One region of the Paucibacter sediminis genome, then DNA from elsewhere that is predicted to be linked to it. Evidence: predicted binding sites of a transcription regulator. Region 1 holds the regulator's gene; each other region holds the start of a gene.
What was found. Region 1 encodes FNR, which switches genes on or off when oxygen is low (the NO sensors DNR and NnrR bind a similar motif). Its sites were predicted from a motif close to TTGATNNNNATCAA; they were not measured.

Region 1 (4,594 bases):
AGCCCATAGCCCAGCATGCGGCCGAGCTGGAACGCGCCCGCCGCACCTCGCCCAGCTCTGCCGCAAGCAGCGGCCGTCGGGCCACACATGGCCAGACAATGGGGAGTGCCGGCCAGGCCCATCAGCAGGGCCGAGCCGGCAAGTGCGAGATCCAACATGGGGTCAGATGATGCGCGAAAACTTGGCGCGCGTCTGGTCGGCGCTCAGGTAGCGATCGAACACCATGGCCACGGCGCGCACAAAGTACCAGCCCATGGCGGTGACCTGGATCGCGCTGGGCTCCACCACCACCAGGCCGGTATCGGCCATGGCGCGCAGGCGCTCCAGCTCGGGGCCGAAGTAGTCCTGCACCTTGATCAGATGCGCCAGCTCGATGGACTCGAACTCCACCCGCCCCTGGCACATCAGCGCCATGATCATGGCGCGCCGCACCAGGTCGTCGCGCGACAGGGCCAGGCCGCGCTCGATCGGCAGCTGGCCATGGGCCAGCGCGTCGTAGTACTCGGGCAGGGTCTTGGCATTCTGGCTGTAGGTGGCGCCGATGCGGCCGATGGCGGAAACGCCCAGGCCGATCAGGTCGCAATCGGGCTGGGTGCTGTAGCCCTGGAAGTTGCGGTGCAACCGGCCCTGGCGCTTGGCCACCGCCAGGCTGTCGTTGGGCAGGGCAAAATGGTCCATGCCGATATAGGTGTAGCCGTGCCCGACAAAGCCGCCGAGCGCGCCCGACAGCATGTGCAGCTTGTCGGCCGCCACCGGCAGCAGTGCGGCGTCGATGCGGCGCTGCGGCTTGAAGCGCTGCGGCAGATGGGCGTAGCCATACAGCGCGATGCGGTCCGGCTTGAGTGCCGCCACCTGGGCGATGGTGCGGGCGAAGGACTCGGGCGTCTGCTGCGGCAGGCCGTAGATCAGGTCCACATTGGTGGATTCGAAGCCCAGGGCACGCGCCTGGATCATCAGCGCTTCCACGCTCTCGTAGCTCTGCATGCGATGCACGGCCTTCTGCACCGCCGGGTCGAAGTCCTGCACGCCAAAGCTCAGGCGATTGAAGCCCAGGCCGCGCAGATGCTGTAGGCGCTCGTTGGTGACGGTGCGCGGGTCCACCTCGATCGAGATCTCGGCACCGGGCGCGAGCTTGAAGCGGCTGCGAATGTCGTCCATCAGGCGCGTCAGCTCCGCATCGCTGAGGAAGGTCGGTGAACCGCCACCCAGATGCAGCTGCGACACCGACTGGGTGCGTCCGAGATCCGCCAGGGTCAGGTCCATCTCCGTGACCAGCGCGTCCAGGTATTCGGCCGCCTTCTCATGGTGCTTGGTAATGACCTTGTTGCAAGCGCAGTAGTAGCAGACCGACTCGCAAAAGGGGATGTGCACATAGATGGACAGCGGCGCGCCGCCCCCCACCACGCCGCCCTGGGCCCGCTGTTGCAGGGCCTGACGGTATTGGGTGGTGGTAAAGGCCTCGACGAAACGGTCGGCAGTCGGGTAGGAGGTGTAGCGCGGCCCGGAAACGTCAAAGCGGCGCAACACGTCTTCGGTGATGCCTGGCAGGGGTTCAGCGACTCTTGGTTCCATGGACCGTACTGTGCCAAGCCCGTTGACAGGGCGTTTGACTTGGGTCAATCTTGCAGCGCGAGCATAGAGAAAGAATGGCGTCAATCTTGAGGAGCATCATGTTCAACTCTATGCACACAGGCACGCCATCGGGTGCGGAATCCGCCCCAGCTCCGGGCCCAGCCACCATAATTCGCCACATGAATGCCAACCACGCCATCAAGATCGAGCCCTTCAAGGTAGCTTGTTCCAGCTGCAACCTGCGGGAGTTGTGCTTGCCCGTCGGCCTATCCAAGGGTGACCTGGATCAACTGGACGCCCTGGTGGCCACACGCCGCAATGTCGAACGCGGCGACACGCTGTTCCGTACCGGGGACTCCTTCCAGTCGCTTTATGCGGTGCGCACCGGTTTCTTCAAGACCTGCGTGTCGTCCGAAGACGGGCGCGACCAGGTCACCGGCTTCCAGATGGCCGGCGAGTTGCTGGGGCTGGACGGCATCAGCAATGACCGCCACAGCTGCGACGCCGTGGCCCTGGAGGACTCGCAGGTCTGCGTGATTCCCTACAGCCAGCTGGAAGAGCTGTCGCGCGAATTCACCGATCTGCAGCATCAGTTCCACAAGATCATGAGCCGCGAAATCGTGCGCGACCATGGCGTGATGCTGCTCTTGGGCAGCATGCGCGCCGAGGAGCGCCTGGCGGCCTTCCTGCTCAACCTGACCCAGCGCCTGCAGGCGCGCGGCTTCTCGGCCTCGGCCCTGGTGCTGCGCATGACGCGCGAGGAAATCGGCAGCTATCTGGGCCTGAAGCTGGAGACGGTCAGCCGCACCTTCTCGAAGTTCCAGGAAGACGGCCTGCTGGAAGTGAAGCAGCGCCAGATCCGCATCATGGATCAGCCGGGGCTGCAGAAGCTGGTCAACAGCACCACCTGCTGAGCCCGGCCGCAAAGCCTCAAACGCCCGCCCAGGCCCGCTACTGAGGCGGGCTTTTTTGTTGCTGGGCCAGGTACAGTGACATCGCCGATGCGGCGCTGATGAGCAGCCAGAAGATCAGGAAGCTGAGCGTGTAGATGGCGGCGCGCGGCAGCGCCATCGGGGCCGCGCCGAACCAGCTCAGATCGCTGGGGTCCACCACCGCGAACACCAGCGCCACGGTCACGCCGGCCATGAAGAAGGACGGCCAGAGGATGAACATGGCCGAACGCACCAGCCCCGGCCGGTCACCTGGCCTGCGCTCAATACCTGCATCGTCCCCTGCTGCGTCCCCTGCTTCACCCATACGCGCCCCCTCGGCTTGTGAGTCTGCTGCGTCAGTGGCCGCCCGTCGCCGCATGGTTGCGGGCCTTCATGGCGGGCTGCAGGGCCGCGCCCTGCTCTTCCGCACTGTCGGCCGACAGGCGGGCTTTGGTCTCGATCACCGGATCCGGGAAACGGATCGCCAGCGTCAGCGTGGCGATGCAGGCGACGATCACCACCGACGGGCCGCCCACCACCAGCCACATCATGCGTTCGCGCCACCAGGGGGCGGGCTTGTCGGCCGGGGTCAGGTCTTGCTGCTTGCTCATGGCGTGCTCTTTCGGATGAATGGGCCGCCGCTCAACGCGGCAGCACAAAGGTTGATTTTTCCATCAGACTGCCGGCGTCGGTGCCCGGGCTGGCGAGGCGGCGGATCTCGAACTGGATCGGATGGGCGCCGGCGCCCTCGCTGGCCGCGACCTCGGGCGGCACGCGCAGCGCCACCGAGATCCAGCGCGCCTCGGCGGGTCCGACCGCGACGACGTCCACCGCGGGCTGCATGCGCAGGCCCAGCAGGCCGGAGGCCGTCAGCGTGAAACGCTGCTCCTGCTCGGTGGCATTCATGATCTGCAGGCGGTAGACGTTTTCCACATAGCCGTCCTCGACCTGCCGTGCCAGCGAGGCGCGGTCGCGCACCACGTCCACCTTGAAGGTGGTGCGCAGCGCGATGCTGGCCATCAGGGCCGCGCTGATGACGAAAAGGATGGCGGTATAGATCAGCACGCGCGGGCGGAACATGCGCGCCAGCAGTTGGCTGCGCGTCAGGTGCTGGGACAGCCCGTTCTGGGTGTCGTAGCGCACCAGGCCGCGCGCATAGCCCATCTTGTCCATCACGCCGTTGCACACATCGACACAGGCGGCGCAGCCGATGCACTCGTATTGCAGGCCCTTGCGGATATCGATGCCGGTGGGGCAGACATGCACGCAGAGATTGCAGTCGATGCAGGCGCCGAGCCCGAGCTGCTTCGGGTCCGCCTTGCGCCCGCGCGCGCCGCGCGGCTCGCCGCGCTCGGCGTCGTAGCTGATGATCAGCGTGTCCTTGTCGAACATGGCGCTCTGGAAGCGCGCATAGGGGCACATGTATTTGCAGACCTGCTCGCGCATATAGCCTGCATTGCCGTAGGTGGCAAAACCGTAGAACAGCACCCAGAACCATTCCCAGGGCCCGAAGCTCAGGGCCAGGGCCTCGCTGCCCAGCAGCTTGATGGGCGTGAAGTAGCCGACAAAGGTAAAGCCGGTCCACAGGCCCAGGCTCAGCCAGACCAGCTGCTTGCCGCCCTTGCGCGCCAGCTTCTCGGCGTTCCAGGGGCCGGCGTCAAGCCGCATGCGTGCGGCGCGATCGCCCTCGAAGCGCTGCTCCACCCACATGAAGATCTCGGTGTAGACGGTCTGCGGGCAGGCATAGCCGCACCACAGCCGCCCCGCCACCGCGGTGAAGAGAAACAGCGCATAGGCCGAGATCAGCAGGATCCCGGTCAGGAAGATGAAGTCCTGCGGATACAGGACCAGTTCGAAGATATAGAAACGGCGCGCGCCCAGGTCGAAGAGCACGGCCTGGCGGCCGTTCCAGTTCAACCAGGGCAGGCCGTAGAACAGCAGCTGCGTGATCCAGACCAGGCTCCAGCGCCAGGTCGCAAACCAGCCCGTGACGGCGCGGGGGTAGATCTTCTTCTGTGCCTGATAGAGCGAAACCATCTCCACGGCGGCATCACCACCGCTCTGGCTGGGCTGGGTCGTGGCGCTGGCTT
Region 2 (4,594 bases), 1.4 Mb from region 1:
GTCGTCGTTGCTGCCGCGCTTGACCACCATATTGACCTTGATGGGCGTGAGGCCCGCGGCCTGCGCCGCCTCGATGCCGCGCAGCACCTCGGCGACCGGGAAGCCAACGTCGTTCATGCGCTGGAACACCGCGTCGTCCAGCGCGTCCAGGCTCACGGTGACGCGTTGCAGCCCGGCATCCTTCAGGGCACGCGCCTTCTTGGCCAGCAGCGAGCCATTGGTGGTGAGGGTCAGGTCCAGCGGCGCGCCCTCGACGGTGCGCAGGCCGGCCAGCATTTCGATCAGGCGTTCGAGGTGGCGGCGCAACAGGGGCTCGCCGCCGGTGAGGCGCAGCTTCTGCACCCCCTGGGCCACGAAGATGCGCGCCAGCCGGGTGATCTCCTCGAAGCTCAGCAGCTCGGCATGCGGCAGGAACTCGTGGTAGTGATCGAACACCTCCTTGGGCATGCAGTAGCTGCAGCGGAAGTTGCAGCGGTCGGTGACCGAGATGCGCAGATCGCGCAGCGGCCGGCCCAGCGCATCGGCCAGCAGGCCGGTGGCGGCGGGCAGCTCGCGCGGCACGGCCGGCACCAGCGCCACCAGGCGCTGGTCGATCAGGGGAATCACACCGTCTGTCATGCGGCGGATTGTGCCCTCTGCGCTCGTCCCTGGCGGGCCTGGGGTTGGTCGGTTTTGCCCTAGATCAAGTGCGGGGCCACCTTAGAGGGGCTTGCGGTCGAGGCCGGCAGCGGGTCGAATGCGGGCATGACAGTGATTACCTCGGTCCTGCACCCGGACCTTCCCAGCTTCGTCTCCTTCGGCGAAGCACTCACCGACCTGATACGAACCGGCCCCGACACCTGGCGCTCGGTCTGCGGGGGCGCCCCGTGGAACGTGGCCGCGGCGATGTCGCGCCTGGGCGAGCTGAGCGCCTTTGCCGGCGGCATCAGCAACGATGTGTTCGGCCAGGAGCTCTGGCAGGCCAGCACCGATGCCAACCTGGACCCCCGCTTCATCCAGCAATTCGCCAAGTCGCCGCTGCTGGCGGTGGTGTACGAGACGGAGCCGCCGCAATATTTCTTCATCGGCGACGACAGCGCCGACCTGCATTTCCAGCCCGACGGCCTGCCCTCGGGCTGGCGCAGAGCCTTGCGCTGGGCGCATTTCGGCGGCATCAGCCTGGTGCGCGAGCCGCTCGCGCGGCGCCTGCTGGAACTGGCCGAAAAGCTCAAGAGCCAGGGCAAGCACATCAGCTTCGACCCGAACTACCGCAGCCTGATGGATTCCAGCTATGACGAGACGCTGGAGCGCATGTGCCGCATTGCCGACGTCATCAAGGTGTCGGACGAGGACTTGTGCGGCCTGTTCCGCAGCCCGGACTACCACACCGGCCTGGCCCAGATCAGCGCCTGGAACCCGCTCGCCACCGTGATGCTGACGCGCGGCGCCGAGGGGGCCAGCCTGTTCCACGCGCGCGGCGACTTCCATGCCCAGCCGCCCGCGGTGGCGGTGGTGGACACGGTGGGCGCGGGCGATGCCTCGATGGCCGGCCTGCTCTACAGCCTGATGCACCATGCCGAGGCCGCGCCCGAGCAGCATCTGCGCTGGGCGGTGGCGGCCGGCGCCGCGGCCTGCACCGCGGCCGGTGCCGCGCCGCCCAGCCTGACTCAGCTGGAACAGCTGGCGCCGCAGGTCAAGGTCTGGGCCGCCTGAGCCAGCTGCCAGAGCGCAAAACCGCCCAGGATGGCGGCGCTGAGCCGGTTTACACGCCGCTGCCAGCGCGCGTCGAAGCGGCCGCGCAGCCGGCCCACGCCGCTGCTGAGCAGCAGCCACCAGAGCGCCGAGCCGATAAACACGCCCGCCACCATCGCCGCCGGGCTGGCCGTCGCGCCGCTGCCGGCGAGCGCGCCGAAGATGGCGATGAAGGAGAAGATGGTGGCGGGGTTGGCCAGGGTCAGCAACAGGGTGCTGCCGAAATGGCGCCAGGCCGATGCCGGCTTGCCGGCCTGGGCCGCCGCGCTGCCGACCGGCGCGCGCAGCAGCTGTAGCGCCATCCACAGCAGGTAGGCGCCGCCGCCCAGGGCCAGCGGCAGGCGCGCGGCGGTCAGCGCCTGGATCAGCGCGTGCACGCCGTAGGCGCCCACCGCGCCATAGAGGGCATCGGCCACTGCCGCCCCCAGGCCGGTGGCCAGGCCGGCGCGCGGGCCCAGTTGCAGGCTGCGCTGGATCGTCAGCAGGCCGATCGGCCCCACCGGGGCGGCGATCGAGACGCCGATCAGCATGGCCTTGAGAAAGCTGATGAGTACAGGCGCGCCATCCATGGCCGCAATGTAAGGCTTGCGACCCGGCTCAGGCGCTCTCGCCGCGCTTGCTGGCCACCAGGGTCTGCGGCCCGCGCACCTGCAGGCGGGCGCGGCCGGGCTCGGGCGCGGCCAGGGGGCTGACCTCCTGCAGCGTGGCCCGGCAGCGCAGGGTCAGGTCTTGATAGGTCTGCGTGCCTTCCAGCTTCCAGCGCATCTCGTCCTCGCTGAGCGGGCGCATGACCTTGGCCGGCAGGCCGGCGATGAGCGACTTCTCGGGCAGCTTGAGCCCGGCGCGCACAAAGGCGCAGGCGGCCACGATGCTGTAGGCGCCCACCTCGGCCTCGTCCATCACCACCGCGTTCATGCCCACCAGGGCGTCGTGGCGCACCACGCAACCATGCAGCACCGCACCGTGGCCGATATGGCCGTTGCGCTCGACCAGGGTCTCCGAGTCCGGGAAGCCGTGGATCACGCAGCTGTCCTGCACGTTCACGCCCTCGTGCAGCACGATGCGGCCGAAGTCGGCGCGCAGCGACGCCAGCGGGCCGATATAGCAGCCCGGCCCCACATGCACGTCGCCAATCAGCACGGCCGTGGGATGGACGAAGGCGTCGGGATGGACGACGGGGATCACGCCGTCGATCGAGTAGCAGGGCATGGCTTCGCTCTCCTGATATGCGTCAAGGGTTTACCCCGACGTGAATAGGTCTTGTGTTGAATCAAGCTGGACCTTACGATCTACCGACCGGTCGGTCAAGAGTGTTTGTGACTGATCAAAGCATCTCCCTGTTCTTCGTGTTTGAGGTTTGTGCCCATGACGCTAGAAAACGCCGAGTCGCCGTTGCTGATCACCCAGGATGACGCGGTGCGCACCCTGACGCTGAACCGGCCGGCCGCCCTGAATGCCTTCACGACGCAGCTGCTCTCGATGCTGCGCACGGCGCTGGACGAGGCGGCGCGCGACGACAGCGTGCGTGCGGTGGTGATCACCGGCGCCGGCCGGGCGTTCAGCGCCGGCCAGGATCTCTCCGACGCGATGATCAAGCCGGAGTTCGAGCCCGGCGGCAAGCCCAAGGACATCGGCACCCTGTTGGACCATTACTACATCCCGCTGGCCCTGCGCGTGCGCTCCATGCCGGTGCCGGTGGTGTGTGCGGTGAACGGCGTGGCGGCCGGGGCGGGCGCCAATTTCGCGCTGGGCTGCGACCTCGTGATCGCGGCCCAGTCGGCCAACTTCATCCAGGCCTTTGCCAAGATCGGCCTGATCCCGGATTGCGGCGGCACCTGGCTGCTGCCGCGCCTGGTGGGCCGCGCCCGCGCCCTGCAGCTGGCCCTCATGGGCGAGAAGCTCAGCGCCACCGAGGCGGTGCAGATGGGCCTGATCGCCCGCTGCGTGCCCGACGCCGACCTGGCCGCCACCGCGCAGGCCGTGGCGCTGAAGCTGGCCGCCTTGCCGACGCGCGCCCTGGTGGAGACGCGCCGCGCCTTCGACGAGGCAATGAGCCTGGATTACGAAGACGCCATGAAGCTCGAGGCGGTGATGCAGAGCCATCTGGGCTTTGCCGCCGACTACCAGGAAGGCGTGCAGGCCTTCATGGAAAAACGCGCCCCGCAGTTCACCGACCGCTGAATCCCATGACGCCTCAACAAATCGCCGAAGCGGTGCGCGACGGCATGTTCGCCAATGACCGTGCCTCCAAGGGCATGGGCATGGAAATCACCGCGGTGGCGCCGGGCGCCGCCACGCTCACCATGAGGGTGCGCGAAGACATGCTGAATGGCTTCGACATCTGCCATGGCGGCTTCATCACCACCCTGGCCGACTCGGCCTTTGCCTTCGCCTGCAACTCGTACAACGAGCTGACGGTGGCCTCGGGTTTCGCGATCGACATCGTCGCGCCGGCCCGCTTGAACGACACGCTGACCGCGGTGGCGAGCGAGATTTCGCTCGCCGGCCGCACCGGCGTCTATGACATCACCATTCGCAACCAGCAGCAGCAGCTGGTGGCCGTGTTCCGCGGCAAGTCCTATCGCATCAAGGGGAAGCCCGTGGTGCCAGGTCTTGCCACGGGCGCTCAGGAGTAAGCCCCCATGTCCGTCAAGTCCCCCGCCCCCGGCGATCTGGAAGCCATCGAAACCGCCAGCCGCGACGAGCTGCAGGCCCTGCAGCTGCAGCGCCTGCAATGGTCGCTCAAGCAGGCCTACGACAACGTGCCGCATTACAAGGCGGTCTTCGACGCCAAGGGCGTGCACCCCAGCGATCTGAAGACCCTGGCCGATCTGGCGAAGTTCCCCTTCACCACCAAGAAGGA
Region 3 (4,594 bases), 630 kb from region 1:
TGGGCGTGGCGCACGAGCTCAACACACCGCTGGGCAATGCGCTGCTGGCCCTCTCCACCGAGGCCGATGCCACCGCCGAGCTGCGCCGCCGCCTCGCCGATGGCCAGCTCAAGCGCGCCGAGCTGCACGAGTTCCTGGCCCTGCTGGACAACAGCCATCTGCTGGGTCACAAGGCGCTGACGCGCGCCGCCGATCTGGTGCAGCGCTTCAAGGAGCTCTCGATCGAGCAGATGCCGGAGCCACGCCGGCGCTTCGACCCGCGGCGGCAGATCGAGCAGGCGCTGCAGCGTTGGCATGGCAGCGCCGGCGCGCGCGGCGTGACGCTGCGGGCGCTGCTGCAGCCGGTCGGCAAGGTCGACGGCTATCCGGGCGCCCTGCTGCGCATCCTCGACCAGCTCATCGACAACGCCCTCACCCATGCCTTCGAACCGCCCCTGCCGGCGGCGCCGGCCATCGAGGTCAGGCTGGCCCGCGAGGCCGAGGGCCTGGAGCTGTGCGTGCAGGACAACGGCCGCGGCATCGCCAGCGAGCTGCGCGAGCAGGTGTTCACGCCCTTCATGACGACGGCCCGCGGCCATGGGCACGCGGGCCTGGGCCTGCATGTGGTGCAGGTGCTGGCGCAGCAGCAATTGGGCGGCAGGCTCGGCATCGAGGCCGCCTGGCCCAGCGGCACCTGCGTGCGCCTGCACTTCCCGGCCGAGGCACCCACGCGCGCTCAGCCGGAGGCTAGTCGCGCGCCAGCGCCTGCAGCGCCGTCAGGCACAAGACCTTGACGCTGTAGCCCTGCACCTCGATCACGCCCTTGCGGTTGAGCTGGCGCATCATGCGCGACAGCGTCTCCGGCGTGATCGCCAGCTGGGCCGCGATGTCGCGCTTGCGTTCCTTCAGCGAGATCGCCGCGCCGCCATCGGCCTCGGGCACCGCGCGCTGCAGCAGCCAGGCGGCCAGGCGCTTCTCGGCGTCCTTGTGCATCAGGTCATGGGTGACACCGGTGAGGCTGTGCACGTTCTGCGCCAGCGCCACCAGCAGGCGGTCCAGCATATCGGCCTGGCGCGCGATCAGCTGACGCATACCCTCCACCGGCAGCCTCAGCACCAGCGCCTCGTTCACCACCCGTGCATCCTGGCCGTAGCCGCCGCCCAACCAGGCGCTGCTGACGTCCAACCAGTGCGGGCCGCGCACCGTATGCTCCAGGTGGAAGGGCGCATCGTCGCGCGCCAGGCCGAGGCCCACCGCGCCGTCCACCACCGCCACCAGGTACTCGGCGGGTTGCAGGCGCGTGAACACCATGCTGCCCACCGCCACCTGCTGCAGTTGGGCCATCGCATTGAGGGCCAGCAACTCGGTGCTGCTCAGGCTCTCGCCACCCAGCACCGCCTGCCACTCGGCGGCACCGAGCCGAAGATCGGCAACCGCTACCGAGCCGGTCACCGGCTTGCGCGCCGGGCGCGCCGCTGTGAGGTTGAGACTGTCCACGATGTTGTTCTGCTATGTGTGCTGAGATGATTCGCAATGTGGGCCAGGGCCTGGCCGGTGTCCTTGCGTTGCATCAAACCGCCCACATTCGGGCGCTCAGCGCCCCGCGGGCCAGGGACAATCCCCACATGCCCTTGATTCAGCCCAAATCCGCCATGAGTTCCGGCACGCCGGCCCTGCAGCCTGGCAGCAGCTATGCGCAGCCCTTCGAGCTGCTGGGTGCCTGCCATGAGCGGGTGCAGCGCAGCCTGGATCTGCTGGAGCGCCTGCTCGCGCATCTACAGGAGCAGCAGGCTTGCGACGAGGCCGCCCGCAGCGCCGCGCGCGATGTGCTGCGCTACTTCGACGTGGCGGCGCCGCTGCACCACCAGGACGAGGAGCTGCATGTGTTCCCGGCGCTGGAGGCCGGCGGCGATGCCGCGCAGAAGCAGGCCTGCGCCGAGCTGCGCGCCCAGCATGTGCAGATCAGCGCCGCCTGGCAGGCGCTGCGCAGGCCGCTGCACGAACTGGCGGCCCTGCCCGATGGCCCGCTGGACTCGCACCTGCTGCAAGACCTGACCCCGGCGGCGACACTGTTCGTGCGCCTGCACGATGCCCATCTGCGCACCGAGGACGGCCTGGTCTTTCCGGCCGCCGCGGCGCTGCTGGCCGAGCCGGCGCAGACCGAGATGGGGCGCGAGATGGCGGCGCGGCGCGGGCTCGCTATCTAGGCAATCAAGAGCGCCCGGAAGTCGTTCACATTCGTGTAGGTGGGCCCGGTCACCAGCAGATCGCCCAGGGCGCCGAAGAAGCTGTAGGCGTCGTTGCGGTCCAGGTAATCGCGCCCCTTCAGTCCCAGCGCCGCGGCGCGCGCCAGCGTGTCGGGCGCGACGAAGGCGCCGGCGTTGTCCTGCACGCCGTCGATGCCATCGGTGTCGGCGGCCAGCACATGCACGCCGCCCACCCCGCCCAGCCCCAGGGCGCAGCCGAGCAGGAACTCGCTGGCGCGGCCGCCACGGCCGGACTTGTCGCGCACCGTCACGGTGGTCTCGCCGCCGGAGAGGATCACGCAGGGACGGGCAAAGGGCGTGCCGTGCAGGGCCACCGAGCGCGCCAGCGCCGCATGCATGGCACCGATCTCGCGCGACTCGCCCTCGATCTCGTCGGACAGGATATGCGCCGCCAGGCCCAGCTCACGCGCCCGGGCCGCCGCCGCATCCAGGCTCATGCGTGGCGTGGCCAGCATGCGCAGGGTCTGGCCCTGGAAGCAGGCGGCGCCGGGCTTGGGCGTTTCCAAGGCGCCGCTCTGCAGGCCGGCCAGTGCGGCCGGCGGCAGCGCGATGCCGTAGCGCGTGCAGATCGCCAGTGCCTCCGCGCAGCTCGTCGGATCGGGCAGGGTCGGGCCGGAGCCGATCACCGCCGCGTCGTCGCCCGGCACATCGCTGATCAGCAGGGTCAGGACTTGCGCCGGATGGCAGGCCGCCGCCAGCCGCCCGCCCTTGATGGCGGAGAGATGCTTGCGCACGCAGTTCATCTCGGCGATGGTGGCACCGCTCTTCAGCAGGGCGCGGTTGACCGCCTGCTTGTCGGCCAGGCTCAGGCCCGGGGCGGGCAGGCTCAGCAGCGCGGAGGCGCCGCCGGAGATCAGGCAAATCACCAGATCATCGGGGGTCAGGCCCTGCGTCAGTGCCAGCATGCGCGCGGCGGCCTGTTCACCCGCCGCATCGGGCACCGGGTGGGCGGCCTCCACCACCGCGATGCGCCCGGGGCGGGCGGCATAGGCGGGCGGGGTATGGCCGTAACGCGTCACCACCAGGCCGCTGAGCGGGGCCTCGGCCGGCCACAGCGCGTCCAGCGCTTCAGCCATCGCGCCGCCGGCCTTGCCGGCGCCCAGCACCAGGGTGCGGCCATGCTGCGGGGGCGCCGGCAGTTGCCCTGCCATCACCTGCAGCGGCTGGGCGCGCGCCACCGCGGCGTCGAAGAGCCGGCGCAACAGCTCGCGCGGCGGCAGCGTCATCGGGCCGGCAGCGCCTTGGGCGCAGCGTCCAGCGGGAATTTGCTGCAACCCAGGCGCGCCGAAATGTCGCGGCTGGCGGCGGTGAGCATGGCAATGATCTCCGGGGCCTTGGCTTCGTCGTAGCGGAAGCTCGGGAAGGACACGCTCATGCCGGCAATCGGCTGGCCCAGGCGGTCGAAGATGGGGATGCCCAGGCAGCGGATATGGTCGTCGAACTCCTCGCGGTCCTCGCCATAGCCCTGCGCCTTGACACGCTCCAACTCGGCCAGGAACTCGCTTCGATCCACGATGGTCTTGTCACGAAAGCGCTGGAACTCGGCGCCGTCGAGCACCCGATCGCGCCGCTCGGGATGCTCCCAGGCCATCAGCACCTTGCCGATGGCGGTGCAGTGCAGGGGCGCGCGCCGGCCGATGCGTGAGTACATGCCCAGGGTGTGGCGCGAGTCGATCTTGTGCACATAGATGATCTCGCTGTCGATCAGCGTGCCCAGGTGCACGGTCTCGCCGGTGGCGTCGGCCAGCATCTGCATATGGTGCTTGGAGAGGTCCACCAGATCCGGGTACTGCAAGGCCTTGGCACCCAGCTCGAAGGCCTTCATGGTCAGGCCGTAACGCTCGCTGCCGGACTCCTGGCGCACATAGCCCAGGGTCATCATGGTCTGCAGAAAGCGGTAGACCGTGGCCTTGGGCATGGCCAGCCGTACCGAAAGCTCGGAGATGCCGGTTTCGCTGCGCTCGGAGAGCGCCTGCAGGATGGCAAACACCTTGAGCACCGCGGCCACCGACTCGGGCTGCTGCTTGGATGAATCAATCGAATCGTCGTCCATGCGCTGATTGCTGCTTGTTGAATGCTTCGGTCGGGTGTGTCAGATTCAGAGCGACATTGTCCACTGTGTGCGGCCCTGCTACAGCGCCGACTGGTTGCGGTATTCACTGAGGCGCTGCGTCGCCGCGTCAAAGGGGCGCCGCGAGGTGGAGGGCCCCCAGCCGCGCAGGTGCGGGCCGAGCTGGCTGTCGCGGATCAGGGCCTGCCCGTTTGGCGACACGCCCGCCTGCCAGGCGCCACGCGCCACGCCGGCATCCCAGACCCGCCCGAGCGCGATGCTGGCTGAGGCCACACCG

Region 2: the regulator FNR is predicted to act here: its motif matches at 2,953-2,966, upstream of PFX98_RS16040 (phenylacetic acid degradation protein PaaY).
Region 3: the regulator FNR is predicted to act here: its motif matches at 1,540-1,553, upstream of PFX98_RS00870 (hemerythrin domain-containing protein).

What each region holds. Positions count from the first base shown of each region.
Region 1 is NZ_CP116346.1:4,883,059-4,887,652, forward strand. Features, by position in the region: gene PFX98_RS22655 (sulfite exporter TauE/SafE family protein) at 1-158, opposite strand, end outside; gene hemN (oxygen-independent coproporphyrinogen III oxidase) at 163-1,572, opposite strand; gene fnr (fumarate/nitrate reduction transcriptional regulator Fnr) at 1,752-2,486, shown strand; gene PFX98_RS22670 (hypothetical protein) at 2,524-2,745, opposite strand; gene PFX98_RS22675 (hypothetical protein) at 2,861-3,115, opposite strand; gene ccoG (cytochrome c oxidase accessory protein CcoG) at 3,147-4,594, opposite strand, start outside.
Region 2 is NZ_CP116346.1:3,447,515-3,452,108, forward strand. Features, by position in the region: gene moaA (GTP 3',8-cyclase MoaA) at 1-618, opposite strand, end outside; gene PFX98_RS16030 (carbohydrate kinase family protein) at 745-1,692, shown strand; gene PFX98_RS16035 (LysE family translocator) at 1,647-2,300, opposite strand; gene PFX98_RS16040 (phenylacetic acid degradation protein PaaY) at 2,329-2,940, opposite strand; gene PFX98_RS16045 (enoyl-CoA hydratase-related protein) at 3,097-3,912, shown strand; gene paaI (hydroxyphenylacetyl-CoA thioesterase PaaI) at 3,918-4,367, shown strand; gene paaK (phenylacetate--CoA ligase PaaK) at 4,374-4,594, shown strand, end outside.
Region 3 is NZ_CP116346.1:185,725-190,318, forward strand. Features, by position in the region: gene PFX98_RS00860 (sensor histidine kinase) at 1-773, shown strand, start outside; gene PFX98_RS00865 (Crp/Fnr family transcriptional regulator) at 727-1,476, opposite strand; gene PFX98_RS00870 (hemerythrin domain-containing protein) at 1,605-2,186, shown strand; gene PFX98_RS00875 (glycerate kinase type-2 family protein) at 2,183-3,472, opposite strand; gene kdgR (DNA-binding transcriptional regulator KdgR) at 3,469-4,299, opposite strand; gene PFX98_RS00885 (pectinesterase family protein) at 4,378-4,594, opposite strand, start outside.